DNA from 2 places in the Pseudoalteromonas sp. NCIMB 1079 genome. Region 2 is predicted to be linked to the other one. Evidence: predicted binding sites of a transcription regulator. Region 2 holds the regulator's gene; the other holds the start of a gene.
What was found. The regulator FliA, encoded in region 2, starts transcription of late flagellar genes. The targets are predictions, from matches to a motif close to CTAAAGNTNNNNNNNNNNNNGCCGATA.
Positions count from the first base shown of each region.

Region 1 (16,288 bases), 260 kb from region 2:
ATACCCTGCGCTGGTGGATAAAAAATCAGCCGCTGCAGTGGAGCTTTTTGATAGCGAAGCAAAAGCGCAGCAAGCACATCAACAAGGTTTGCGCCGTTTAGTACTATTAAATGTGCCATCGCCAATTAAGTACTTACAACAAAACTTACCGAATAAGGCAAAGCTAGGTTTGTACTTTAACCCATTTGGTAAAATAGCTGATTTAATTGATGACTGTATTGCCGCAGGTGTTGATAGCTTATTAGTAAAACACGGTGATATACGCGACGAAAAAGCATTTGAAACAGTAAAAGAGCAAATACGTGGTGAGCTGGGCGATGCCGTTGTATTGATTGCAACGCAAGTTGAGCAAGTATTAAGTATTGCTCATGCGCTGCATAAAAAAATGAAAGGGCGCGTTGATTTAACCATGATAACCGCGCACGGCGATATTAAGTCACAGCTTGAGTCACTTATATTTAAAGGTTTTGTGAGCGCGCATGGCGCAGATAAAATAGCGGATTTAATTCGTTATTTAAAAGCGATTCAAAAACGTTTAGAAAAGCTGCCTGTGGATCCAAATCGTGATAGGTTATGCGTACTAGAGCTAGATAAAGTTGCGCAAGAGTATAAAAAAGTAGTTAATAAAACGCCTAAAGGGTTGCCTATACCACAAGAGGTAACCGCTATTTTTTGGATGCAACAGGAGCTTAGAGTGTCGTTATTTGCTCAAACACTAGGAACGCCTTACCCAATTTCAGCCAAGCGGGTACTTAATGCGATAAAAGAGATAGAATAAAACTTGCATTTTCTATTAAGCTTAGTACCTTAATAGAAGGATTTATTTTTGTTTTGAAAAGGAAGCGACATAGTTATGTCCTCATCGATTGAACATAAAACAAAGCGACTTTTAGTGGTAGATGACGAGTATTTTAATTTTGAAATGCTCAAAGCCGCACTAGCGTCGAAATTTGATGTTAGTTACGCAGATTCAGGGCAAAGCTGCCTTGCGTCAGCAATTGCGAGTCCGCCAGATATAATTTTGCTTGATGTTTGTATGCCTGGTCTTGATGGTTATGATACATGCCGAATGCTAAAGCACACACCTGAAACAAAAAATATTCCTGTTGTTATGGTATCGGGCCTAGAGTCCCCATCTGAAAAACAAGCAGGGTTTGATGCTGGTTGTAACGCGTATGTTGTAAAGCCATTTTCAGTGGGTGCTTTGTTGGAAGAAATTAACACGGTTGTTTAGAGGTAACATATGTTTACTGATGATAAGCGAAATTTTAGACGCATGCAGATTAACACTCCTGCAAATTTAACAACGATAGAACCAATAGCGGGTTTAAGTTTTGCCGCAGAGTGCGTGGATTTAAGTGCAACAGGTTTATCAATTCATTTAGATGAATTGCTTGAACCTAATACCTTACTGACGGTGAACATTGATTCGACTCATCCAAGTATTGCGCCTTTAAATGCAACAGCAAAAGTAATACGTGCCAGCAAAGAAGATGATGGCACGGTAACAGCAGGTCTTGAAATCATTCAGTTTAACTAAATCGAATTCAGTTAAACTAAATCGAATTCAGTTAAACTCAATAGTAGATATTAAAAAACCTTACAGATTAAGCCTTTTAAGTAAAAGCCTTCAGGGTAGCTGCCAGCAATTGGGTGATCGGCTGCCTGGTTTAATCGCTCCATTATCAGTAGGTCTTTACCTGCATCAAGTGCTGCATCGGCTACTACTTTTTGAAACAGGTTTTGTTCCATTAAACCAGAGCATGAGAATGTTAATAGTGTTCCGCCTGGTTTTAGTATTTGCATGGCAATCATGTTGATATCTTTATAGCCACGACACGCGCCCGTTAGCTGCGCTTTATTATCAGCAAATTTTGGTGGGTCCATTACGATGGTATCAAACTGTCTACCTTCGTCGCGGTATTGGCGTAATAATTTAAATACATCCTGCTTAACAAAGCTCACTTTGTTTAAATCTAAGTTATTATGCTCAACATTACGTTTTGCTGTATCTAAAGCGGGTTGCGATACATCTACGTTAGTTACATGCTCACATCCACCACGCAGGGCATACAACGAGAATGTACCTGTGTAACTAAAGCAGTTAAGGACCGTTTTACCTTTTGAGAAGCGCTCAAGTGCAGCACGGCTGTCACGCTGATCTAAGTAAAATCCTGTTTTGTGACCTTCAATTATATCAACTTCGATTTTTAAGCCGTTTTCTTCAATAAGCACAGGCTCTTTTGGTTCATTCCCCCAAAGTGCGCCTTTAATTGGTTCTAAGCCTTCTTTAGTACGTACATCTACGTCAGAACGCTCATATATGCTAGAGCCGGGGAAAATAGACATCAATGCGCCTACAATCTCGCCTTTATGGCGCTCGGCACCGGCGCTTAATAGCTGGCACACTAATACGTTGTCAAATTTATCTATTGTAACGCCTGGTAAGTAATCAGACTCAGCAGCACATAAGCGGAACCCCGTTAATCCGCCTTCTTCAATAACTTGACTACGGGCTTCTAATGAGCGACGTAAACGGCGTTCAAAAAAGTGTTGATCGATGACTTCTTTTTCGTCAAAGCTCCAAACACGTGCACGAATTTGTGAGTGAGGGCTATATGCAGCAGTTGCTAAAAACTTACCTTCGCTGTCGTGAATCGTTACTGTGTCGCCTAATCCAGGTTTACCTTTAATTTTTTTGATGGCTTTTGAAAATAACCAAGGGTGTTTTCTTTTTAATGATTTATCGCGACCAGCTTGTAGGTAAACGGCAGATGACATAAGGCTTCTCAGTAGTAATAAATAAGCGCTGTATTTTAGTCAAGCAAGGAGCAACATACAATGAATGTTTTGCAAGGGGGGCATAAAGCACGGTAAAGTACGGATAATTCATTGATTAATTAGCTTTTTGGAACCTAACTTTGCCTGACGTCGCTTTAAGCCCTGATTTAGAAATACTTAACTCACAATGTAGAGGGTTTATCGCCTCTTTAGTGCATGCCGATGTTGCTCATGACATTACTCATATAGAGCGAGTGGTGCGCGTTGCAATACAGTTATGTAATGCGGAGCAGGCAAACATGTCAGTAGTATTACCTGCAGCGTGGATGCACGACTGTGTGGCGGTGGCTAAAAACCACCCTGATCGTACAAAAGCCTCTACTATGGCAGCTGATAAGGCATTGGAATTTTTAAAATCGATTAATTATGACGAGTCACTTTTTGATGAGATTCATCATGCAATTGCAGCACATAGCTTCAGCGCAAATATAAAAATTAAAACAGTTGAAGCGCAAATAGTACAAGATGCCGACAGAATGGATGCATTGGGCGCTATTGGCGTTAGCCGGTGCATGAAGGTTGGTGGCTCAATTTCTCGGTTATTATATAACCCAAATGACCCTTTTTGTGTTGAACGCGTGGCTGATGATAAAACATACACGCTTGATCACTTTTTCATAAAGTTATTACATGTTGCCGATAGTATGAATACCCCATCAGCTAAAGCAGAGGCGAATAGACGAACAAGGTATATGCATGAGTTTTTAGAGCAATTAAAGTCAGAAATTGGTGAGTAACGTGAATAATACAAGCATACCGAAATTATCAGGCATTGATCATTGCCATTTAAATGTTGATAACTTATTGAGTGCCGTTAATTGGTATGAACAGGTTTTAGGTTTTAGCGTAGTGCCAGAGCTTACCTTTTGGAATGAGCATGGGCTAGGCCCTTTAACGCTTGAAGATGCTTGTTCAACCACTCGTTTAGCATTGTTTGAAGGAGAGGGGCGCAGTAAAGGGATTGCATTTTTGGCCTCAGGGGATCAATTTATTCAATGGCGTATTCATCTTGAGAGTTTAAATATAAAAGTAGTTTTAGCAGATCATGGTGTAACGTTTTCTATGTACTTTAAAGACGAAAGTGGCAATAGCCATGAAATTACGTCACATGACTATCGTTATATAAAATCTTGTTACCCAAATGTTGAGCTTGGCTCTCACAGTGCTAAAAAGAATTAGCTTTCTTGATTTGCATTTTTTATAGCAATAATATCGTATAAGTTTTTTACTAATAGCTCGATTAGAGCGGGATCGAAATGAGTTCCTGCTTGCTCTTGCATATGCAAAACTGTTTTCTCTACGCTCCAAGCCTCTTTGTAAGGGCGTTTTGAGGTAAGTGCATCAAATACGTCAGCTATAGCAACAATTCTACCTTCAACTGATATTTCCTCGCCTTTGATCCCGTTAGGATAGCCTGAGCCATCCCATTTTTCGTGGTGTTCAATTGCAAGTGTATGTGCAAGTTGTAGTAAAGGAGATGATGAGTTTGCTAAAATTTGCGCGCCAATGGTGGCGTGTTCTTTCATATGATCAAACTCTTCAGAGGTTAACTTTCCAGGTTTGAGTAGGATAGCGTCAGGAATACCTATTTTTCCTACATCGTGCATTGGGGCGGCTTGACGTAGAAGTTCTGCACGTTGTTCATCCATACCTAGCGCTAACGCTAATACTTTACTGTATTGGCTCATGCGCACTATGTGTTCACCCGTGTCGGTGTCTTTATATTCCGCTGCACGGCCTAGACGTTCTACTAAATCTACATGAGCTTGCTTTAATTGCTCTGCTTGTACTAGCGACAAGTGAGTATTAACCCTTGCTCTTACAATGGCAGGGCTTATTGGTTTAGTAATATAATCTACTGCGCCTAACTCAAAACCTTTGTATTCATCGCTTTCATCGCTAAGCGTAGTTACAAAAATAATTGGGATGTGTGATGTTTTAGGATTTCTCTTAACTATTTGGCACACTTCAAAGCCATTCATATCTGGCATCATTATGTCGAGCAAAATTAGCTTTGGTAGTTCTTTTTCAAGTAGTGCTAGTGCGGCATCACCCGATTTAGCAAACGACATACGATATTGATTACCTAACACTTCGCGCATTACTTTTAGATTTGCAGGCTCATCGTCAACAATTAATACCCGTGGCCTATCTGTCGTAAAATCCATTAATTAATACTCATCGTTTGTTAGTTTTTCAAGTAAGGTTTCAAGTATTACGTGTGCTTTATCAAAATCAAATTCATCAAAGGCTTCGGCTATATCATCAACTTCATTTTGAAAGGTAGAAGGTGCGCCGCGTTGCAACTTTGCGAGTAGTTCATCATTTAATTCTGCGTTTTGCGCATCTTGATGAAGTGTTTCACACAATTGCTTAATCTCATCTATTGATAGAGTGTCTGAGCTATTATCTTCAGGCTTGCTATTTGGCTCATCGCAAGTATTTGATGACAGCAGTTGCGTTATAATAAGTAGTTCGCTTTTGATATCGTCTAAAAGACTAATAACTTTAGCATCACTTTGCTTGTGCTCTAAATCGGTTAATAACTTCATTAACGTTGTTAGCCCTAAGTTACCAGCAACACCTTTGAGTGTGTGAATGAGGCTATCGACATCTTTTATGTTTGATAATTTATCATTAAATAATCTCTCAAACCGCTTATCACTAACAAACTTAGTAATCTCTGTAAGTTGCTTACACTTAGAACCCCAAAGTGCTAATCCTTTTTCAAAATCTATATGCTGCGCTTTAGGATCGCTTTGCGATATAACCATTTCTTTGGCAATACCAAGCCCCAGCACTTGCGCTATTTCTTGGTTAAGCTGATTTATATCGACGGGTTTGTTTGCAAAGCCATTCATGCCTGCTTTTTTAGCCGTAAGCTTATCTTGCTGTAATACGCTTGCTGTGAGCGCGATAATTGGCGTGTACTTAAGCTGCCTTTGGTTTTCTATTGCTCTTATTTTTTGTGCTGCTTGTATGCCATCACACAAGGGCATATGTATATCCATTAATATGACATCAAAGTCTTGCTCTTCAAATACTTTAATCGCTTCAAGTCCGTTTGACGCTTTGGTAACTGAATGCTGATCGCGTGACAGAAGCAAAGACAGTAGTTCTGTATTTTGCTCTATATCATCAACTACTAGCACTCTAAGTGCAGGCAGTTGGGTGTGTAGACCATCAAAATAATCTATTTTAGATTCGTCACCTAAAGTAAGCGGCAATGAAAAGTAAAAACAGGTGCCTTTACCTAGCTCACTTACTAAGTTTATTGTTCCGCCCATAAGCTCTACAAGTTGTTTACTTATGGTTGTACCAAGGCCTGTACCACCAAAGCGGCGAGTAGTAGTGCCATCGGCTTGTTCAAAAGGTTGAAATACAGCTTGAATACGATCTTTTGCAATACCAATTCCGGTATCTTGCACTTCAAAAAACAGATGCTGATTTTGTGTCATGCCAACGGTGACCGTAACAGAGCCTTCTTCGGTGAACTTAATCGCGTTACCAATTAGATTAGTGAGTACTTGTCTGAGTCGATCTGGGTCGCCGTAGTACGTAGAACTTACTGATTCTTTAATATGGAGTTTAAGTTCTAAATCTTTCTTTTTAGCCTCTAACCAAAAAGTAGAAATAATACTGTCTATCACTGGTTTTAAGCTAAAGTGGACTGGCTCAATGGTGAGTTTACCGCGTTCTAGTTTTGCAGAGTCAAGAATTTCATTTAACAATCTTAGCAATGAACGCGCTGCATTATTTACGGTAACCAAGTGCTTTTGTTGTTCTTGATCAAGTGGGGTATCCATTAATAGATCGCTAAAACCTATTATAGAATTCATTGGGGTGCGTATTTCATGGCTCATATTAGCCATAAAAGATTGCTTTGCATGAGCAGCTTCTTCAGCTTTAAATTTAGCTTGCTCTAGTTTTTCTTCATATTCTTTGCGTTCAGTAATATCGACTAAAACACCATCAATCCACTTTGGGTTGCCTTGAGCATCAAAGTTGATACTCCCTTTATCTAACAACCACAAAATTTTACCATTTCTATGTCTAATTCGGTATTCAATAGAATATTGAGATTTTGCATCAACAGCTTTAGTGACTTCATCAACTATTTGTTTTTGTTCTGATTTCAAGACCAAGTCATTAAACTCGATACAATGCTCTGTAAACTCATTTGGGTTATACCCTGTAAGCTCAATTATATTTGGACTAATAAATAACATAGTCCAGTTGTCATCAAACTTGCATCTAAACGCTACTCCGGGCATGTTATCGATAAGAGAGCGGTATTTTTGTTCTTTCTCTTCTAAACTTTGCTGCAAAGCGCGTTGTTCGGTCAAGTCGGTGATAAAGCCAACATATAAAGGGTTATGGCCCGGCTGATTTACTTCGCCTATACCTAAGCGAATAGGAAAAACATGTCCGTTCATGTGTTTTGCATATACATCACGGTTTATGCCTATTATTTTACCTAGATCAACATTGTGAGCATTTAAGAGGTATTCGTCGTGGTGCTTGGCAATGTTATCGTCCATTAGCATTTTTACGTTTTTGCCTTGAACTTGGTTTTCTTGCCAGCCAAAAATTTTACTTGCGGCTTCATTAAAACTTAAAATAATACCAGTATGGTCAATGGTAACAATGCCATCTATAGCGGTGCCTAAAATAGCATTTAGACGGGATTCTTTTGCCGACTTATCCTCAAGTAGCATGCGATAGCGAACCATACCATTTATTACACCAACCACACTTGTAATCGCGATAGTTGCTGTGGCGACTGCAATGGCGATAAAAGTTAGTCCTGCGGTTGCGTTAGCATCATCATAGATTAGTGGCGATGTAGCTACAAAACGTGTAGCGGCCATACCCATATAGTGCATACCAGCAACAGCACACCCTAAAATAACAGCGCTAATTGAGTTATTTTGAAGAGGTGATAAAGAGGGTAAAAAACGCTCAAGATTAAAGCGACTGTAAAGGGCTATAAAGGACAGGGCTACAGCAACAATGATTGATAACGCAAATATCAATGGATCATATCTAAGTAAAGGAGCAAGATCCATTGCAGCCATGCCGCTATAATGCATAGTGCCAATGCCGGCTCCTAGTAACACGGAGCAAATCGACAATACTTTTAGATTCCCTTTACTATTTACTAGCATTGATACAGCGTACTGACATGCTATAAATGCTGGTATAAAAGAAAGGAGAGTGATTGTTGGATCATAATCAATATTAGTACACAGTGAAAAGGCAAGCATACCAATAAAGTGCATACTCCAAATACCAGCCGAAAAAACAGTAGCAGCGGTCACATTTGCTAAACGTTGGTAGCTAGGAAATTGAGTTTCTTTTGCGAGATCTATAAGTCGAATGGTGAAAAAGGCTGCAAAAATAGCAATTAGCAATGACATTGTAACTAATAGAGGATCGAAAACGCCATTAATGATTAAGCTAGGATCTTGGTCTGTGATAAAAAAAGCTGATAACATAACGGCTCAAAATATAATCTTTATTTATCAAGTTTAATCTAATTAATTAATAAATAAACCGTTAATTCAATGAAGTGAATAAAGTAACGAATTTATTACTTTTCGTTTTCTTTTATTTATCAGGGATTAGTTTTTTAGTTGGTGTTTTTTATTCTAATGTATTGCCTTTAACGGGGCTAAGTTAGATTTATATGATCATATTTAAGTTTCTATCGAGCAACATTAAGAAAGCTAATGAATTGGCTTAACTAAGCGAAAATTACACTTTATTTGGTTTTATTAGTTGCTGGTGAATTTTCTCGTAGCAATATCATTAATGAGTATGAAAGTGTTTGAATATCAGTTAAAGAAAAGTATAAAACGTAAAACGGTTGCCATTAAAGTACATAACAAAAAGGTGACTGTATATGCCCCTCAGTTTGTTAGTAATAAACACATCCAAGAATGGCTTTTTGATAAGCAGGTGTGGGTAAATGCTCAATTAACTAAACAGCACAATATTGCTGATAGCAGACAGAACCCGCTCAAAGACAAACAAATTTTAATCTTTGATAGTATTGAAAACATAGAGTTTAAGCAAGGTACTAAGTCCGAAGTAATAAACAGTAACGACAGCTTGCTTATTACGCACTCTTCGCGCGTTAAAAATACTTCGCAAAAATATCAGCAACTTCTTGAAGAATATTTAAAAGAGCAACTAACTGCATATATAGAAATGCGTTTAGCGTACTTCTGCGCACAAATGGGTGAAGAATTACCTACGAGTCTAAAAGTAGCTATTTATAAGCGAAAGTGGGGAAGTTGTAATAGTAAGCGAGAGCTAACATTTAATTTGCATTTAATCGGAGCGCCTTATCATGCTATTGATTATGTGATTGTCCACGAGTTAGCGCATTTACGTCACTTAAACCACAGTAAAGCTTTTTGGCAACACGTTGAGTGTTTTTTTCCTAATTATAAAGCGTCATCAACATGGCTAAAGAAAAACAGTATGAGTTTACAATGGGTATTTTGAAGTTAACCTGAATATAGGAATATAGGAATATAGGAATATAGGAATATAGGAATATAGGAATATAGGAATATAGGAATATAGGAATATAGGAATATAGGAATATAGGAATAGTAGAGAAGTGGTGGAGGGAGCTGGATTCGAACCAGCGAAGGCTGAGCCGTCAGATTTACAGTCTGATCCCTTTGGCCGCTCGGGAACCCCTCCACACTAATTTTATTGCATTTGGCCCCACTTAACTTAGCGGTAAGAAAAGTGGTGGAGGGAGCTGGATTCGAACCAGCGAAGGCTGAGCCGTCAGATTTACAGTCTGATCCCTTTGGCCGCTCGGGAACCCCTCCAATGCAACGGCGCTGATAATAGCAAATTGCGTATTTAAGTAAAGAAAAAAGCTAAAGAAAATTGAAATAAAGCCGATAAATATCTATCAGTTACCACAATCGACTAAAGACTATGCAAATAGATGATTTGTTAATCACAGAGAGTCAGTTAAACAGTAGGCTCAATAATAGTGTGCATGAAAATCGTCGTGGCGAATTTTCTCTATTATTAGCGATGCTGTCACATGACGCACTCGACTTTAGCCAATTTCATTTACCAAAAACTGAAATAGATAATTTAGTTATAGAAGAAGAGGCATTAAGAAAGCAATTTGGCGCAGGTCCAAAGCAACTTTTAGCCCCTGATGAATACAATATGTTGGTTGGACAGTTTAATGCATCATTAATATCTCAAGAAGGGGAGCGCTGCGGTATGACAAGTATTAAGCTAAGACAGTGCTTAAAGCCTGAACCACTTGCGATTAGAAATGATGATAAGCATATTCCACTTAATATAATAGATAACTGTGAGCTTGCTGTCAGAAGAAGAATTAAAAGCGAACAAACACAACTTGCTAATCCTCCTATAGATGCAGCTGCTTTTTACGACAGCCTTAATAATGATGCAATACATCAACCACTTCAGCTTATTGCGGTGTGATATATGATTGTAATAATCATCAGTTAATATATGCTTTATAACGGGTCTGCTTTATATATTTGCTAATAATTGATTTAATGAAAAAAAAGCATCCAAAAATTAAATGCAATTGCTATAATGGCGTCAAATGGTATGACATGAAATGCCATTATCATTAAACCAAGGTAATTAGGAACGTAATGAAGAAAACATTCACGCTAAATCACGAGAAAATCAAATACCCTCGTATGGTTGATGCTGCAAAGCACGAAGTGAAAAAATATTTGAAAAGAGAGCGTAATAAAACGCTACCTGAAGATGCTGACTATTGGGCATTTGACTGTAAGTTTGGTAACACAGCTGAAGATGCGCAAGTTGTGCACGTTGCTGAATTAAGTAACCAAATTGGCGAAATTGAAAAGCAAGGTTTGACCTCTTTCTACGTAGAGATTTTAGCTCGACCTGCTCAACGTCAGCAATTAGATTTAGATGATGACGAATAATACTTAACTAAATTAAGTATTCAAAGTTATAAAATGAGTCCAAGTGGCTCATTTTTTGTTTTTATGCAGTAAAGATTTACTAAAAAGTATTTTTATTAGTAACCAATAAGTAGAACCCCTCTTAATTAACATTTGCATAACAAAATGTGATGCTATAGGCTGTTTTTAATTAAAAAAACAAAACATTTTTACTATGCCAATAAATTACTCTGGCCATCAATTAAAACTAAGTTTAAAGAATTCTAAAGTACTTATAGTTGACGATCAGTTATTAAGCTTAATCGTATTAAAAAAAATATTATCTGAGCATTTTAATGTGACAACAGCTGGAAGTGGTGAAGAAGCAATTGAAATTTGTAATGTAAATGTACCTGATATAGTCCTACTCGATATTAATATGGGTGGAATGAGTGGTATTGATACATGTTTAAAATTAAAAAATAATACTAAAACACAGGATATACCCGTTATTTTTGTTACATCCTTTGAAAACGAAGAAGAAGAGTGTTGGGAAGCCGGAGCTGTTGATTTTATTAAAAAGCCGATTATAAAAGAAACACTATTTAGAAGGGTTCGTGCCCATATAACGTTAAAATTACAACACGACTTACTCAATCAAAAAGTATTTTTAGATGATTTAACTAAAGTATTCAATCGCCGTTATTTTGATGCACATTTTTCTAAAATGGAACGAAGCGCCTTACGAGAAAAAGTTGACTATGCACTATTACTCATCGATATAGATTACTTTAAGCAATACAATGATATCTATGGTCATGTGCAGGGGGATACGGTGTTAAACCTAGTAGCACAAACTATTACTAATAGTTTGCAAAGGCCAACCGATTTTGTTGCGCGTTATGGCGGCGAAGAGTTTGTAGTTGTTTTACCGCATACAAGCACCGAAGGTGCAATTTGTGTTGCTGGTAAAATTAAACAAAATGTGGTCGATTTAGGAATATTACACAAATATTCAGAATATAACTTTGTGACTATTAGTATTGGCGGTGCAACCCTACAACCATACGTAAATAACAAAAACACGTTGCAGATCGCAGATGAAAAAATGTATGAGTCTAAAATGCAAGGGCGTAACAAAGTGTGTTTTTAAGTTTAGTTAGCTAATAAATTGCTCTGCCGCTTAAAAACACCTTTTAGGTGATAAATACTAAATAAGATTATTTATTACATGCTATGACATTTTTTGTACTTTTTATTACTACCGCATGGGCAGTCATCATTTCTGCCTACTTTAATATCTTCAACAGGATATATAGTGCCATCTAAATAACGCCATTGAGTGTTTTCTTTAATAAACTGCGATTTTTCGTGAAGCTCACAAAATAAGTTTTGATAAAAATATTGGGCTTTAAATTCTACAGTTCCAGTATCGCCATCATGGCTTGAGTCAATTAAATCAAGATTTATAAATCGACAGCTGTTAGCAAAATCATTGATTTCTTTAACCGGATTCTCAGCTTGTTTTTCTTTTGCGTAGGTTTGATAAACATATTTTGCATTTTTAATAACATAAGCGCTGAATCGTGAGCGCATAAGTTGTTCAGGAGTGTCAGTTTGCATAACAGATAAGTGAAGCGGCTCGCAGCAATCGGCATAATTGTGCCCACTGCTGCAAAAACATAAAGTGGTATTGAGTGAAGTCATAATAATAGTACAAAGTCTAAAACATTAGTTTAACAAGCTTATTGAGCGAGTGGTATCTCTGTTGTTTGTGCGTTTTTAGTAAAACAGTATAGTTTTGTATTCGTTTTACTTAAATCGAACGATAGATTTGTAAGTAGTTGGTTATTAACTATATCGGTCCAGGTGATTACCGCTGCAAAGTTTCCATTATGTAATGCAGAATTTAATACATACTCTAGATTTACTAGGTGCTTCTGTCTAATAACAAGTAATTTACTTGTATCAATAGAGCATGAGTCAAGTAAAGCTTTGCTCGGTACATGATCTGGCGCAATTAATAACGTCCATGCATTAGAGCTATTGTATTGGTGTAATACTTTTAAAAGCTCAAAGGTCGCTGAAATTTCATCTTCAATTTGGATCAAATTTACGCAATCGCTTTGCTCGTCTTGTTGGTAACTTTTAACTGTTCTTACGGTAATAGGCTGTAACATAATTTCACTCACTGGGTTTTTATACAGTATTCATATACAGTAGTTTATACAGTGCTTTCGTGCAAGCATTTTATGCTATTTATTTGTACAGTTATTCAGCTTTTGATCATTGTTTTTTGTTTTTAAATCTATAATTCTTTATTAATCAACTTGTTATAGGCTTGTTTTTGAGGGGGTATTTTTAAAATAAATTTTTGAGTCATGTTTTCATTTGTGGGTTTTATACTGTGTAGGAGTATCTTTGTAACTATATACAGTATTTTTCAACACTGTATACAGTACTTATAACTTAGTTAGCTTATGTGTTTTCACTCGTGCGAGGGATCATATGACAAAACTGGAGTTGGTGAATTTGTTCGTACAAACTTGCTGCATAACATTGAGCATCTTTAAATCGCTTAGTTTCGATATGTTTGCGTATATCTGTAACCGCTGCAGTGGCAGGTGCGTACCCTTGGCTACTCGCTAAGCTCAACCACGCTACAGCATGAAATACACTTTGTGGCACGCCTTCACCTTTTACAAAAAATAAACCTAAATAAAACTGTGCTCTATGGTTTCCTGCCATTGCAGCAAGGCGCATCCATTTTGCAGCCAATGGAGCTTGATTATTTTTTAAATAATATAGGGCTTTATTAATAGTACTTTGCTCATCTTTTTTATTATCAATGGGCGCGGGGCTGCTTTCTGGTTGAGTAACAAAACCTAAAATGTTGTCTAGCTGTTGCTCTAAGTCTTGCTCACAAGGTGTTGTTTTAAGCATATTGGTTCATTTATTATTTTAACTACTTTAACAGTTTAGTATATAGCAAGGTAAAATGTCCTGTAAAAGATAATTTTTATGTTAAAATCTCGTCACTTTTTACTATCACAAGTTTATTATGTTTGAAGCCTTATTTAAACTCAGCGAAAATAATTCAACAGTTAAACGCGAATGCGTTGCTGGCCTAACTACCTTTATTACTATGGTATACATTGTATTTGTAAACCCGGCTATGCTTGCTGAGGCAGGGATGGACCAAGGGGCTGCATTTGTAGCTACCTGTATAGCAGCTGCGATAGGCTGTTTTATAATGGGTTTATGGGCTAATTATCCATTAGCATTAGCGCCTGGCATGGGACTAAATGCTTTTTTTACGTATGGCGTCGTATTAGGAATGGGTTATACCTGGCAAGCCGCATTAGGGGCTGTTTTTATGTCGGGTTGTATATTTTTATTTTTAAGTTTATTTAAAGTCAGAGAATGGATTATTAATGCCATACCTCTGGTGCTCAAGCGAGCTATCGCAACAGGTATTGGTGCTTTTTTAGCCTTAATTGCCCTTAAAAATGCAGGCATTATTGTCTCAAGCCCAGCAACACTAGTGCAATTGGGCGACATTACTTCCCCAGGCCCATTATTAGCTATATTAAGCTTTTTTGTAATTGCAGCGCTTTTATACCGCGATTTTAAAAGCGGTGTACTTATTAGTATTTTATTAGTGACAGGCATTGCACTAAGTTTAGGGCTTGTTGAATATCACGGTGTTATGGCTATGCCACCATCAATAATGCCTACTTTTATGCAACTAGATTTTGCCGCCGCTTTTGATATATCAATGATGAGTGTTATTTTTGCATTCTTGTTTGTCGATCTTTTTGATACTTCGGGTACATTAGTTGCGGTCACTCAAAAAGCTGGTTTAGCTGATGAAAAAGGTAACATGCCTCGTTTAGGGCGTGCACTAAGTGCTGACAGCTCTGCAACAATTGCAGGTGCGATGCTAGGCACGTCTACGACTACATCGTATATAGAATCGGTTGCTGGTGTTTCTGTTGGCGGACGTACTGGTTTAACGGCTGTAGTTGTAGGTATTTGCTTTTTACTAATGATGTTTTTTGCACCGCTTGCACAAATGGTACCGGCTTATGCTACGGCAGGTGCTATTTTATATGTCGCTGTACTGATGCTACAAAATTTAAAGTTTGTAAATTGGGATGATATGACCGATGCAATTCCTGTTACTGTGGTATTACTAATGACACCATTAACGTTTTCGATTGCGCACGGTATTGCACTTGGCTTTATATCTTATACAGCGGTAAAAGTATTGTGTGGTAAGCAAGATCAAATCAGTATTAGTGTTTGGATATTAACAGCCTTGTTTGTTTTCAAGTTTGCATTTTTGTCTTAATGACTAACAAAGAGACAAAAAAGCCTGCACAAATTTAATTTGTGCAGGCTTTTTTAATACTTATTTTTAGTATAAAAACGCTACCATTTCTTTTTAGGAGCAAACAATATATCTAAGTCGTCTTGCTCTTCTTCTGTTTTCTTTTTAAGTGCGCTTGCATTAGAAGCTCTTAGTTCAACACTAATTGCTTCTAAGTAACCTTCAACTTCTTGGCGTTTTGTTGTTACATATTCATCGGTGTATGTAACTGCATTGAGCGTTGCCTGTGCTTTTTCAAAATACTGCCTTGCAGAGCCAACCATACTCGCTGAGCGGGCAGATAAGCCACGTTTTATTTGGCTTTCGATATTAATACGCAGTTGTAGTTTTTCAAGACGTTTATCTTCTAAAACAAAAACTTGGCTATCAATACGACCTTTATTATGTTCAGAGCGTAAAATTGAGCGTAATTTTTTAATACCTTGAATTAGGCCAACAAGCTGCTTGTCATTACTCGGTAGCGTTAGGGCTTCACTGCTGTTGTCTAGAACTGCATTGGTGAGGTGCGTTTTAGCCTCACCTAAGCGGCTTTTGAGTGCTTTGGATGTTGGCGAACTAGTAACCATCGTGTTTAATGCTTCGTAAATACGGCGTTGCAATACACGGATTATATTTTCAGAAAGAGGTATATTGGCACTATTCATTAGTGCTTCTTCTGTTTCTTCTATTATAGCTTTTTGTTTTGTTAGCTCTTTGCGGCGTTCCGCTTCTTGTTTTTCTTTGTGTTGTTGTACAGCACTTACCCAAAGTGCAATCACAATCAATGCAACTATAAGCACTATTATAATAGAAACGATCATGGTGTAATTCTCGGACATATAACCTAATTATTTAATCTTACATTAAATATACGTTAACAGGGTAGCTTTGCGCCGATTAACTTAAAAAATACACCAAAAAATTGATAGGTTGAGCTCTTTATAAACCGTAGTCACCCTAAGGGCTTATAAACTAAAGCTGAATAAACATCGCTACCTCAAGCATATTTATTATGCTAGCCTTGAGCTCTAATCAGATAATTGCACACCTAAAGACCTAAAGTGATATTTTACGCAAATAACACTTGGTTTTAAGCGGTATTGCCTTTATAAATAATATGAATAATAACGTTAAAATTTGCAGC
Region 1 covers NZ_JBEWZA010000001.1:2,638,983-2,655,270, reverse strand. The annotation lists gene hrpA (ATP-dependent RNA helicase HrpA) at 1-778, shown strand, start outside; gene ABX891_RS12265 (response regulator) at 854-1,234, shown strand; gene ABX891_RS12260 (PilZ domain-containing protein) at 1,244-1,540, shown strand; gene ABX891_RS12255 (class I SAM-dependent methyltransferase) at 1,591-2,781, opposite strand; gene ABX891_RS12250 (HD domain-containing protein) at 2,922-3,578, shown strand; gene ABX891_RS12245 (VOC family protein) at 3,580-4,020, shown strand; gene ABX891_RS12240 (response regulator) at 4,017-5,009, opposite strand; gene ABX891_RS12235 (MHYT domain-containing protein) at 5,013-8,339, opposite strand; gene ABX891_RS12230 (M48 family metallopeptidase) at 8,656-9,354, shown strand; tRNA gene ABX891_RS12225 (tRNA-Tyr) at 9,474-9,558, opposite strand; tRNA gene ABX891_RS12220 (tRNA-Tyr) at 9,608-9,692, opposite strand; gene ABX891_RS12215 (VC2046/SO_2500 family protein) at 9,805-10,332, shown strand; gene ABX891_RS12210 (DUF6172 family protein) at 10,512-10,814, shown strand; gene ABX891_RS12205 (GGDEF domain-containing response regulator) at 11,008-11,925, shown strand; gene ABX891_RS12200 (YchJ family protein) at 12,000-12,479, opposite strand; gene ABX891_RS12195 (SulA-like leucine-rich domain-containing protein) at 12,518-12,952, opposite strand; gene ABX891_RS12190 (tetratricopeptide repeat protein) at 13,251-13,715, opposite strand; gene ABX891_RS12185 (NCS2 family permease) at 13,834-15,126, shown strand; gene ABX891_RS12180 (hypothetical protein) at 15,207-15,965, opposite strand.
Region 1: the regulator FliA is predicted to act here: its motif matches at 9,744-9,770, upstream of ABX891_RS12215 (VC2046/SO_2500 family protein).

Region 2 (14,039 bases):
GTTTGCTGTTTGGGCTAGTGTGTCTGATGTGCTTATTTTTCCTATGGCAATGTTTGTATTTATTATTTTATTTGCAGGTATTATAGGAAATACGCTATTGGGGGGATTTAATTTTAGTTGGCAAGCAGCAGCACCCAAAGCAAGTAAAATGTCACCGTTTAAAGGCTTTAAGCGTATGTTTGGCCCCCAAGCAGCGGTAGAGTTAACCAAAGCCATTTTAAAATTTTCTGTAGTTGCTGGCTTTGCTGTATTTCTAATTAACACTTTCTTTGATGAGATTTTACATTTAAGTATAGAGCCTGCACCAAATAACATTATTCATGCGTTAGAAATATTAGCATGGATGTTTCTAGCTCTCTCTTGTACGTTGGTTATTATTGCTGCAATAGATGCGCCTTATCAAAGTTATACTCACCATAAGCAACTTAAAATGACAATGCAAGAGGTTAAAGATGAGTATAAAAACTCTGAAGGTGATCCACAAATAAAAGCGCGTATTAGACAAACACAAAGGCAAATGTCACAAAGACGCATGATGCAAGATGTTCCTGACGCTGATGTTATTGTTACCAACCCAACTCATTACTCCGTAGCATTAAAATACGATACAGAGCGCGCAGGTGCGCCTATAGTGCTTGCTAAAGGTATTGATGAAATGGCGATGCAAATTCGTAAAGTAGCAATAGGGAATGAAGTACCTATATTAGAATCTCCCATGTTGACCCGAGCGCTTTATCATACGGCTGAAGTAGGAGAGCAAATACCGGATCAGTTATTTACCGCTGTGGCGCAAGTTTTAGCGTATGTATTTCAGCTTAAGCGCTTTAATAAAGGGCGCGGAAAACGTCCAACTAAGCTCAATAAAAAGCTGCCAATCCCCGATGCCTACAAGTATTAAACCGTTAACTGAGTAACTTGGAATAGTTATTGCTAATTCTATGTAGTGTCAATTTTTTGAAATTGTAGAATTATGAATTTTAAAGCAGTATTACAAAAACTTAACAGAGAAAAAAAAGAATATGGCAAAGGGGTAGGTACACCTTTGCTTGTGCTTGCTGCCTTGGGGATGGTGATTTTACCACTACCGCCATTTTTACTCGATATCCTTTTCTCGTTTAATATTGCTCTCGCATTAGTGGTTTTACTTGTAACTGTTTACACGATGAAGCCGGTTGAGTTTGGTATATTCCCCTCTGTAATATTAATCGCTACCATTATGCGCTTAGCGCTTAACGTGGCCAGTACTCGTGTTGTATTACTTGAAGGCCATAATGGTGGTGATGCTGCTGGTAAGGTAATTGAAGCGTTTGGCTCCGTGGTTATTGGTGGTAACTACGCTGTTGGTTTGGTTGTGTTTTTAATCCTGATCATTATTAACTTTGTAGTAATTACTAAAGGTGCTGGTCGTATTTCTGAGGTATCTGCGCGTTTCACCCTTGATGCAATGCCGGGTAAACAAATGGCCATTGACGCCGATTTAAACGCTGGTTTTATAAGTGCAGAGCAAGCGCGTGACCGCCGTGAGGAAGTAACTCGCGAAGCTGATTTTTACGGCTCAATGGATGGTGCGAGTAAATTTGTTAAAGGCGATGCTATTGCAGGTATTGTTATATTAATCATCAATATAGTTGGTGGTTTATTTGTCGGTATGATTCAGCACAATATGGGCTTTGGCGATGCCATGGAAGTATACACATTACTTACCATTGGCGATGGCCTAGTTGCTCAGCTTCCTTCTTTACTGCTTTCAATTGGTACCGCGATTGTTGTAACACGTCAAAATGAGTCGCTCAATATGGGGGACCAATTTAAGAAACAACTTGGCAACGAAAAGTCATTATTTATTGCTTCAGGTATTTTGATCATCATGGGCTTAGTGCCTGGTATGCCGTATATTGCTTTTTTAAGTTTAGGTGCGTTACTGGGCTACTTAGCTTACTACACACAGCAAAGTAAATTAAAAGCTGCTGCCGCAGAGGCTGAAGAGGCCGCTAATGGTGGAAGTGCAGCTACGGGTGTTGCTAATAAACAAGAGCAAAAAGAACTTGGCTGGGATGACGTTCAACAAGTTGATGTAATTGGCTTAGAAGTCGGTTATAGATTAATTCCATTGGTAGATCAATCTCAAGGTGGTGAGCTACTTAATCGTATTAAGGGTGTACGTAAAAAGCTTTCTCAAGAGCTTGGTTTTTTAGTACCGCCAGTGCATATTCGCGACAACTTAGAGCTTGACCCTAACGCTTACAGAATAACACTAATGGGGGTTTCAACCGGTGAAAGCGAGCTTAAGCATGGCGACGAGCTAGCAATTAACCCAGGACAAGTATTTGGTCCAATTAAAGGGGTTGAAACAAAAGATCCTGCGTTTGGCCTTGATGCAGTATGGATCAAGCCAGATCAAAAAGATGAAGCACAATCACTAGGTTATACCGTTGTAGATTCAGCCACGGTAGTTGCCACTCATATTAGCCAGTTATTAACTAACAGTGCAGCGTTATTACTAGGGCATGAAGAAGTTCAAAACCTACTTGATATGCTTGCTAAAAGCCATCCTCGCTTAGTGGAAGGACTAGTACCTGATGTATTGCCATTAACTGTTATTGTAAAAGTACTACAAAATTTATTAAATGAAGGCGTGGCTATTCGCGATATGCGCTCAATTGTTCAAACCCTTGTTGAGTATGGCCCACGTAGTCAAGACCCTGATGTATTAACGGCTGCAGTGCGTATTTCACTGCGTAGATTAATTGTTCAAGATGCGGTGGGAATGTCATCAGAAATCCCTGTCATAACCTTGGCGCCTGAGTTGGAACAGATGTTGCATCAGTCATTACAAAATGCAGGCGATGAAGGTGCCGGTATTGAGCCAGGACTTGCAGAGCGACTTCAAGTGTCATTGACACAAGCGCATCAAAATCAAGAAATGGCCGGCGAACCTTCTATATTGCTAACGTCAGGAATGTTACGCACTGTGTTATCTCGTTTTGTTAAGTACACCATTCCAGGATTGAGAGTGATGTCTTATCAAGAGGTACCAGACGAAAGACAGATCAAAATTGTAAGCTCGGTAGGCCAACAATAAGATTTTAACAGGGGTTGAATCATGAAAATTAAACGTTTTTTTGCTAAAGATATGCGCACAGCACTTAAAGAAGTTAAAGATGAGTTAGGTGTTGATGCGGTTATTATGTCAAATAAAAAACTGGCTAACGGTGTAGAAATTGTAGCGGCAGTTGATTATGACAAAGCAGCCCCTAAAGTAGCAGCGCAACCGCAACGCCCTGCAGAGCCGCGTACTCAGGCGCCACAACAAAGCATGCATAATTTTGTAAAACCAGAGCCACAGCGTGCCAAGCCTGAGCCTCAAGCAAAAGTTGCTGACAGCCTACAAGCATTATTAGAGCGTCAATCACCGCGTCCTCGTTCTCCTGAGCTTGCATCAATGTTTTCACAATCGGGTATTGATACTACTGATAACTATCAAGAACCTGATATGGGGCAGCGTACTAAAAATATGTTTGCTCCTGAAGCTGCTGCGCCAGTTCGTCCACAAACTCAAGCGGATAGCTTAGGTTTTGATGATTTAGACCGTGACTTTGATGATTTAGATAGCCCGGTAACTACTCGCCCACAAAATAAAAATAATGAAAGCGAAGAAATGACAACAATGCGTGAAGAAATGAACGCAATTCGTCAATTATTAGAACATCAAGTATCGGGTTTAATGCAGCAAGACATGGCACGTCGCGACCCAACTCGTGCTTGTATGGTTGACCGTTTGGTTGGCATGGGTATTGATAAAGAAGTCGCGCAGCAAATGGCATGTTTTGTACCTGACGATGTATCTCGTCAACAAGGTTGGAAAGCATTGCTAACAATGGTTGAGGATCAAATGCAAACAACCAATAACGAAATACTTCGCCAAGGTGGTGTATATGCGTTAGTGGGTCCAACAGGTGTGGGCAAAACCACAACAGTTGCTAAGCTTGCAGCTCTAGGCGCACAAAAATATGGTGCCGATAAAGTGGCGTTAATAACCACTGATACATACAGAATTGGTGCTTATGAACAACTTGCAACGTATGGTCGTATTATTGGTTGTGGTGTTAAGCAAGTTAAAGATGCTAATGAATTAGCTGAAGTTTTATATCATTTACGAAATAAACGTCTTGTATTAATTGACACAGCTGGTATGAGCCAGCGAGATTTACGTTTAACTGAGCAATTAAACACATTAATGCGTAACCAACGTGTAGATATTCGCAGCTACTTAGTACTCAGCGCGACAGCACAGATTAATGTATTGCAAGAAACTGTACGGCACTTTAAAAAAGTACATTTAAGTGGTTGTATTTTCACCAAGTTAGATGAATCATTAAGTTTGGGTGAGATTATTAGTATTGCCATTCAAAATCGCCTTCCAATAGGGTATCTTACTAACGGACAACGAGTACCAGAGGATATTCGTGTTGCAAATGCTGAAAAACTAGTAAAAAAGGCTGAGCAATTATATTTAAAAAGAACAAAAGCACAACATTCAAGGCATCAAGCAGTGGCGTCAAGTACAGTAGGGATGTATGATTAACACAGTATTAGATCAAGCAAGCGGCCTGCGCAAAATGAGTCAAAACAATAACAACGGCGTTAAAGTTATCGCTGTAACCGGTGGTAAAGGTGGGGTGGGGAAAACAAACGTTTCTCTAAATACCGCTATTGCACTAGGGCAGCAAGGTAATAGAGTACTAGTACTGGATGCTGACTTAGGTTTAGCAAATTGTGATGTGATGCTTGGTTTACGTGTAGAGCGTAACTTGTCACATGTCTTGTCTGGTGAATGTGAGCTTGATGAAATTTTAGTTGAAGGCCCTGCAGGAATTAAAATTGTACCCGCTACATCGGGTTCGCAAAGTATGGTTGAATTATCACCATCTGAGCATGCTGGGCTAATTCGTGCGTTTAGCGAATTGAATACCGAATTTGATATTTTAATTGTAGATACGGCCGCTGGTATTTCAGACATGGTACTGAGCTTCTCGCGTGCAGCGCAAGATGTAATGGTTGTTGTATGCGATGAGCCGACATCAATCACCGACGCTTACGCACTTATTAAAGTATTAAGTCGTGAGCACGGCGTTTATAAATTTAAAATTGTTGCCAATATGGTGCGCAGTATGCGTGAAGGCACTGAATTGTTTGCAAAGCTATCTAAAGTTACCGACCGCTTTTTAGATGTATCAATGGAGCTAGTAGCAACGGTTCCTTATGATGAAAATATGCGCAAAGCAACACGTCGTCAAAAAGTAATAGTAGAGCTCTTTCCAAATTCGCCAGCCGCTCTTGCGTTTAAAACGCTGGCAACAAAAGCAGTTAAATGGCCAATACCCAACCAACCATCTGGGCATTTAGAGTTTTTCATTGAGAAACTAGTAAACGGTTAATTATGACAACACTGGTGAATAGAGCTATGGGATATCAATCAACACAAAATTTAAATGTGATTGTTGAGAAGCATGCATCACTTGTTAAAAAAGTGGCATGTCATCTAATTGCTCGATTACCACCTAGCGTTCAACTTGATGATTTAATTCAATCAGGAATGATAGGCTTAATAGAAGCTTCGAAAAACTTTGATGCAACAAAAGGCGCAAGCTTTGAAACTTTTGCAGGTATTCGTATTCGCGGTGCTATGCTTGATGAAATGCGCCGTGGTGATTGGGCTCCTCGTTCAGTTCACCGTAAAAACAGGCAAGTTGCAGAAGCAATTACTGAGCTCGAAAGTAGTCTGAACCGCGAACCAACGGACATAGAAGTTGCTGAAAAACTTGAAATTTCGCTCAATGAGTACCATCATATTTTAAATGATGCGAATACGAGTAAAATATTAGGTATTGAAGACCTTGGTGTAGATGAGGATGTTATTACTCCTGTAGGCCAAGATTTAGCACAAGATAAACCTTTTAATAATGTTAAAAATGATAGGTTTAATGAGTCTTTGCTAAGTGCAATTAAGTCATTACCAGAGCGTGATGCAATGGTGCTTTCTTTGTACTACAACGATGAAATGAATTTAAAAGAAATAGGACATATACTCGATGTAAGTGAATCGCGTGTAAGTCAGATACATGGTCAGGCGATGATTAAGCTTAAAGCTAAAATCAATGACTGGATAAATTAGTAGTAAGTAAACAAAGGTTAATACCTCACTGGGGGATGTTTTGGATAAAAACATGAAAATTCTTGTAGTTGATGATTTTTCAACGATGAGACGCATTATAAAAAACCTGTTACGTGACTTAGGTTTCACTAACGTTCAAGAAGCTGATGATGGGTCTACAGCTTTGCCTATGTTGCAAAATCAAGTGTTTGATTTTGTAGTTACGGATTGGAATATGCCTGGAATGCAGGGTATTGATCTTTTAAGAGCAATACGTGCAGACGAGAAGTTAAAACATATCCCTGTATTAATGGTAACGGGAGAAGCTAAAAAAGAACAAATAATAGCTGCGGCGCAAGCTGGCGTGAATGGTTATATTGTTAAGCCATTTACGGCTGGAACATTAAAAACTAAATTAGAAAAAGTATTTGAACGCTTAGGCTAATGATGGGGGAGAGGCTTATGCCAGCACCAGCTGCGCCTCAAATAACGTTAGAACAAGCTCGTCAGCTCGTTGTTTTTTTAGAAAATGATGAGCAAGATAAAGCAAATCAGTTGATTTTAGAGGCTGCTTCTAAAGAGCAATCTGAATTATTTGCTGAAGTTGGAAAGTTGACTCGTCAACTGCACGAAGCCCTTAAAAGTTTTGAGCTTGATACTCGCTTAACTGATATAACGACAGATGCGATTCCAGATGCTAAAAAGCGGCTTAATTATGTTATAGAAATGACAGAAAATGCGGCTAATAAAACAATGGATGCAGTGGAAGCGAGTCTTCCTATAGCCCAACAGTTAGCGGACGAAATATCTCATATCAAACCGACATGGGATCGTTTAATGAGCCGCGAGATTGAGCTTGGTGAGTTTAAGCAACTTTGCCATAGCATCGATAAGTTTATGAACAACTCTCATCATAAGACTGATGAGCTTCAAAGCTTAATGACAAATGTACTAATGGCTCAAGACTATCAAGACTTAACAGGTCAAGTTATTCGCCGTGTTATTGAACTTGTTAGGGAAGTAGAAGAAAGTTTACTGCATCTTTTAACTGCGTTTGCTGAACAAGACGACACTAACAGCACCGCGAATAAAGTAGAACAACAAAAAATAAAAGAACCAGTTGCCACACAAACTTTAGCAGGTCCTGAAGGCCCTATTATTGATAAAGAATCGCGTAATGATGTTGTATCTGATCAAGATGAAGTTGATGATCTTTTATCAAGTTTGGGCTTCTAAGAGGAGAGTAACTGCATGTTTGAAGTCGATGAAGATATTTTACAAGACTTTCTTGTAGAGGCTGGAGAAATCCTAGAGCTTTTATCTGAACAGTTAGTTGAGCTGGAAAATAATCCAGAAGATACCGAGTTACTAAACGCTATATTTAGAGGTTTTCACACTGTAAAAGGTGGTGCAGGCTTTTTAGCTATGACAGAACTTGTTGATGCTTGTCACGGTGCTGAAAACGTATTTGATTTACTACGTCAAGGCGTGCGAACAGTCAACTCAGAGTTAATGGATGTTATTTTACAAGCACTAGACACCATTAATGAGATGTTTGCGACTATCCAAAACAGAGACAAGCCTGAACCTGCAGATCCTGAATTACTTCATACTCTTCATATCTTAGGTCTACCTCCAACAGAAGCCGAAGCCACTGAAGCCTCTTCACAAACAGAGGTTGAACAACCTCATAATGAAGTGGTGGATACACCGGTAGCTGATGATGAAGATCCGTTTGCATTTGATGAACTATTTAGCGGAGCGCCTTCGGTTAGCGATGCTGAAATAGATGAAATCACTGAAGACGAATTTGAAAGCTTACTTGATGAGCTACACGGTAAAGGACAAGGTCCTGCAGTTGAAAAACCAGTAGCAAGTAGTAGTGATTTTAGTGGTGATATTACTGATGATGAATTTGACAGCTTATTAGACGAGTTACATGGTGTTGGCAGTTTTGGTGAAGTTACGATCAAACCTGAACAAAATGATGCCAATAAAACACCTGTAGAACCAGCTACACCAGCGGCAAATACAGTTAATTCATCAGATGATGAAATTAGTGATGACGAATTTGAAGCGCTTCTTGATGAACTTCATGGTAAAGGCACTGCTCCTAAATCGATAGAAAGTGCGCCAGCTGCAAAACAACCTGAACCTGTTTCACCGCCAGCTAAACAAATGAGTGAACCAGTAAAAAAAGCTGAGCCAGCTAAAGCTCCTACTCCAAAACCAGTTGAAAAAGCGCCAGAGAAGCCAGTAGCTAAAGTACCACCAGCAGCAGCTCCAAAAAAATCAGCGCCACCAGCAGCAGAAACCACCGTTCGCGTAGATACAAAACGACTCGATCAAATTATGAATATGGTTGGTGAGTTAGTTCTTGTACGAAATCGTTTGGTTAGTTTAGCGACTAACTCAGACAGTGAAGCGATGGGTAAAGCAATCTCTAACTTAGATGTAGTGACTGCGGATATTCAAGGTGCGGTTATGCAAACGCGAATGCAACCAATTAAGAAAGTATTTGGTCGCTTCCCTCGCGTTGTACGCGACTTAGCACGTAGCTTAAATAAAGATATTGATTTAAAGCTTATTGGTGAAGAAACCGATCTAGATAAAAACTTAGTTGAAGCACTTGCCGATCCGCTTGTGCATTTAGTTAGAAACTCAGTTGACCATGGTATTGAAATGCCCGCTGTCCGTGAAGCTGCAGGTAAGTCTAGAACAGGTAATGTTACTTTATCAGCGTCTCAAGAGGGCGACCATATTTTGCTAACCATCAAAGATGATGGTGCAGGTATGGATGCTGAAAAACTGAAAAAAATTGCAATTAGTAAAGGCGTACTCGATCATGACCAGGCGAGTCGACTTTCTGACACCGAAGCATATAACCTGATTTTTGCACCTGGCTTTTCTACAAAAGAAGAAATATCTGATATTTCAGGCCGTGGTGTAGGGATGGACGTAGTTAAAACTAAGATCACGCAACTTAATGGCTCAGTAAGCATTCAGTCTGAACTTGGTGTCGGTACTATTTTAGAAATAAAAGTACCACTTACCTTGGCTATATTACCGACATTAATGGTCGTTGTTGGCGCACAAACATTTGCGTTACCACTGGCTGGTGTTAGTGAGATATTCAATTTAGATTTAACGAAGACGAATGTAGTTGATGGGCAATTAACAATTATTGTGCGTAAAAAGGCGATACCGTTATTTTACCTTGAGCATTGGTTAGTAAAAGGCTCAGATCGTTCTCAGCGAAAATCTAAAGGTCACGTCGTTATTGTACAAATTGGTACGCAACAAATTGGTTTTGTTGTTGATTCATTAATTGGCCAAGAAGAAGTAGTGATTAAGCCGCTTGATGCGTTACTTCAAGGAACGCCAGGTATGGCAGGGGCTACAATAACTTCGGATGGTGGCATTGCACTGATTTTAGACGTTCCAAACATGTTAAAACATTACGCAGGCTAATAATAAAGTAGGTATATATTTAATATATACCTACGCATAAATTTAATAAGAGAGCTAAATGGCCGTTAAAGTTTTAGTTGTTGATGATTCAAGCTTTTTTCGCCGTAGAGTAAGCGAAATCCTTGAGCAAGATAGCGATATACAAGTTATAGGCTTTGCTGTTAATGGCAGAGAGGCTGTTGAGAAAGCTGCTCAATTGCGTCCTGACATGATCACCATGGATGTCGAAATGCCTGTGCTTGATGGTATTAGCGCAGTTAAAGAGATAATGGCGAGTAACCCAACTCCTATCTTAATGTTTTCATCACTTACACGTGATGGTGCAACAGCAACGTTTGATGCGTTAGATGCTGGCGCAATGGATTTTTTACCGAAAAAATTTGAAGATATTGCGCGCAATAATGAAGATGCAATTAAGCTTTTGCAAAGTAAAGTAAAAGATATAGGGCGAAGACGTTTACCGCGAACATTTAGAGCGGCAACACCAGCTAAACCAGTCATTTCAACGAAACCAACAAGTTCACTTTCGCAAAGAACAAGCACATCAACAACTCAAATCAAGCAGCCTGATAGAAGCTTTCAAAGAGCTGCGCCTGTTGCATCGACAAGTTCAAATGTTGCCTCAATGCGAGCAAGTGGAAAACAATATCAACTTTTAGCTATTGGTACTTCTACAGGTGGTCCTGTTGCTCTGCAAACTATATTGACTCAATTGCCTGCTAATTTTCCTCACCCTATTTTACTTATTCAGCACATGCCCGCTGCATTTACACCCGCGTTTGCAGCGCGCTTAAACGGTTTGTGCCAAATAAAAGTGAAAGAAGCACAACAAGGCGATCGTTTACAACCAGGAACTGCTTATTTAGCGCCTGGCGGACAGCAGATGATGGTAGAGGGGCGTGGAGCAAATAGAACGCTGCGCGTATTTGAAGATCATAGCGAGAGAATAAGTTATAAACCAAGCGTAGATGTAACGTTTGCTAGTGCAGCTAAAACGTATCAAGGCGATGTACTTGCTATTGTTTTAACAGGTATGGGCGCTGATGGTCGTGATGGTGCAAGAATGTTAAAACAAACGGGGGCAACTATTTGGGCACAGGATGAGAAAAGCTGTGTCGTTTATGGAATGCCCCAAGCAATTGCTAATGCGGGGCTTTCAAGTGAAAGCTTAGCATTGAGCGATGTTGCAGCGCGTATAATGAGAGAGGTAGGTTGTGGATAAACTCTCAATATTTGGACTATTGGTAGCACTTAGTGCAATAGGTCTAGGTTATTCTTTAGAAGGCGGTGTTGTTTCAGCTTTATTTAATGGCCCTGCGCTTATTATTGTACTAGGTGGCACGCTTGGCGCTGTTATGTTGCAAACCTCTGCTAGCACATTCAAAAAGATGCTAAATATGAGCTCGTGGGTTTTTGTTGCACCACAATACGATATTGAAGACGCAATAGAGCAAGTTAAACGATGGTCTCATAAAGCACGTCAAGAAGGTTACTTAGCGCTTGAGAATGAAGCCTTAGCTCACCCAGATGCGTATGCAGCAAAAGGTTTAAGCTTACTTGTCGATGGCTGCTCAGAGCAAAAACTACGTGACACGCTTGAAATTGATTTACTGCTAGAGCGTGATCGTTTGCTTGAAGCCGCGCGTGTTTATGAAGCAATGGGGGGTTACAGCCCTACCATTGGTATTTTAGGTGCGGTGCTTGGCTTAATACAGGCAATGTCGTTTATTACCGATCCACAAATGCTTGGCGCCGGCGTTGCAACGGCATTTATTGCGACCATTTATGGTGTTGGTTTAGCTAATTTATTGTTTTTACCTATGGCAAATAAGTTAAAACAGCGTGTAGAGCAAAAAATGCTTTACCATGAAATGCTTGCTGAAGGCGTTATTGCAATAAGCATAGGTGAAAGCCCAGTAAATATAGAATTAAAGCTTGAAGCCTATCGTGTAGAGCGACCTAATTTAGTGGACGAATAACATGTTACGCCGACGACTTCGTCACTCTGCTGCTAAAAGTCAACATACCGAACGTTGGCTTGTATCGTATGCCGATTACATGACTATTATGTTTGCTTTTTTTGTGGTTCTGTATGCGATAGCGATTAATAAAGAAGAACAATTCCAAATATTGTCAGATTCCCTTGAACAGGTTTTTGATAAGTCAGCTCGCCAACACTCCCAGCAAGGTGAAGGTGTCAACGGTAATGGAATATTGACAGATAGAGTGACACCTGAACAAGAAGTTCTTTATGGCGAAAGTATATTAAAAGAAGAGCAAGGTCCTGAGCTACTCGACGGCCAAAGTGATACAAGCAACATCCAGCAAAAGTATTTAGGCAAACCTCTTGATAGTTTATTAATTAAATTACAGTCAGCGCTTATTGATGAAATCCGTGATGGAGAAGCCAGTTTAGAGCTTAACCAAGATTGGCTGATTATAGAGCTAAGCTCAGGTATGTTATTTTCAAGTGGTAGTTCAGTTGCACACTCTCGAGCAAAACAGGTCGTCAAGATTGTTAAAGATATTATTGCACCAGTAGATAACTATGTAAGAGTACGAGGTTATACTGATGATGAAAGTATTCGCAATGAAATATTTCGCTCAAATTGGGAACTGTCGGTAGCTAGAGCCACGTCAATTTTAGTAGAGCTGGAAGCATTAGGCATTAATTCAGCTAGAATGGCGATAGAAGGTTATGGCCAATATTCACCTTTTGCAAGTAACGATACAGAACAAGGGCGCGCAGAAAATCGTAAAGTTGTTATCGCACTTTCTAAGTATGGATTACCACCAAAACAAGAGGTTAAAAGTGACGGGCGAGCTGATGAGCCTGCAGTGATTGAACCTGAAATTGAACTTCCTTCAGATGACGATACAATAAAAATAATTCGTTTGCCTCATGGCGGTATTCGCATAACAACGCGCAATGAACAGTAATTAGGATGTAATGTGAAGATTTGGACTGTCGCTAATCAAAAAGGAGGGGTTGGTAAAACAACAACCGCAGTGAGCCTTGCCGGTATTTTGGCATTACAAGGTAAACGTGTATTGCTTATAGATACAGACCCTCATGCGTCACTCACTTATTACTTTGGCATTGACTCAGAGGATTTAGAAGTCAGTGTGTACGATATTTTTGCCCGTGGTACAAGTATGCAAAGTGAAGAGATACTCCAAGCTTTGTGTCCATCAACACTTCAAAACCTGGATATTTTACCTGCGACTATGGCAATAGCTACACTTGATCGAAGTATGGGTAATAAAACAGGGATGGGGTTAATACTAAAAAAAGCGCTTGCAAAAATTAGCGAACATTACGATTATGCCATTTTAGATTGCCCTCCAGTTTTAGGGGTGTTAATGGTCAATGCGCTTGCAGCAAGTGAGCGAATTTTAGTGCCAGTGCAAACGGAGTTTTTAGCACTCAAAGGGCTTGATAGAATGATGCGTACTATGGATTTGATGCAATCCTCTCAAGCAAAAGATTATCAATATACTATAATTCCTACCATGTACGACAAACGTACCAAAGCATCGTTAGAAGCATACAAAACATTGCAAAGTACATATGGTGATAAAGTTTGGCCAGGTGTGATACCGGTGGATACCAAATTTAGAGATGCAAGCTTTGCACAAAAAGTACCTGTAGAGTATTGTCCTCGCTCGCGCGGTGTATACGCATATAAAGCACTGCTAGAATATTTAATTGAACAAGGTTAATGAATGAGTAAGCAATTGTTTGCTAATGAAAAAGTAATGAAACAATACCTCGGGGCTTTGTTATGTGAAGATGAACCTGTAGATAACCTTGAGCCAGTTGCAAAATTACTTGAGCAAATCCCAGATGATTCACAACAGCATATTCATTCAAAACCTAAAGAACAATTAAAAGCAGCAGAGAGTACATTTGATAATGACTTGCTCAATGTTGAAATTGAGCCAATAGCTGAGCCAGCGTTTGAAACTGAAAAAGTTAATGAAGTGGTTGACGAGGAAGTAATAGCACCTGCAATTACTACTATAGAAAAGCCAGAGCTGGAGATTGTAACTACTAGCCAATCAGACTATTTTGATGGTGAATTTCAGGCATTGTTTTTTGAAGTTGCTGGCTTGACCTTGGCTGTGCCATTAAAAGCACTTGGTGGAATACATCAATTAGGTGAAGTAAATCATTTGTTTGGTAAGCCGAAATGGTTTAAAGGCGTGATGCTCAACAGAGAAGAAAAGCTTAATGTTGTTGATACTGCGCGTTGGGTTATGCCAGAAAAATATGATGATAAATTAGAGGCATCTTTAGATTATCAATATCTGATTACATTAGGTGATAGCCAGTGGGGTTTATTAGCTGAGAAGTTGATAAATAACATTACATTGAGTAAAGAAGATGTAAAATGGCGTACAAATAAAAGCA
Region 2 covers NZ_JBEWZA010000001.1:2,898,812-2,912,850, reverse strand. The annotation lists gene flhB (flagellar biosynthesis protein FlhB) at 1-898, shown strand, start outside; gene flhA (flagellar biosynthesis protein FlhA) at 971-3,082, shown strand; gene flhF (flagellar biosynthesis GTPase FlhF) at 3,104-4,585, shown strand; gene ABX891_RS13460 (MinD/ParA family ATP-binding protein) at 4,578-5,438, shown strand; gene ABX891_RS13455 (RNA polymerase sigma factor FliA) at 5,465-6,175, shown strand; gene cheY (chemotaxis response regulator CheY) at 6,216-6,599, shown strand; gene ABX891_RS13445 (protein phosphatase CheZ) at 6,617-7,390, shown strand; gene ABX891_RS13440 (chemotaxis protein CheW) at 7,406-9,625, shown strand; gene ABX891_RS13435 (protein-glutamate methylesterase/protein-glutamine glutaminase) at 9,684-10,847, shown strand; gene ABX891_RS13430 (flagellar motor protein) at 10,840-11,604, shown strand; gene ABX891_RS13425 (flagellar motor protein MotB) at 11,606-12,565, shown strand; gene ABX891_RS13420 (ParA family protein) at 12,578-13,348, shown strand; gene ABX891_RS13415 (chemotaxis protein CheW) at 13,352-14,039, shown strand, end outside.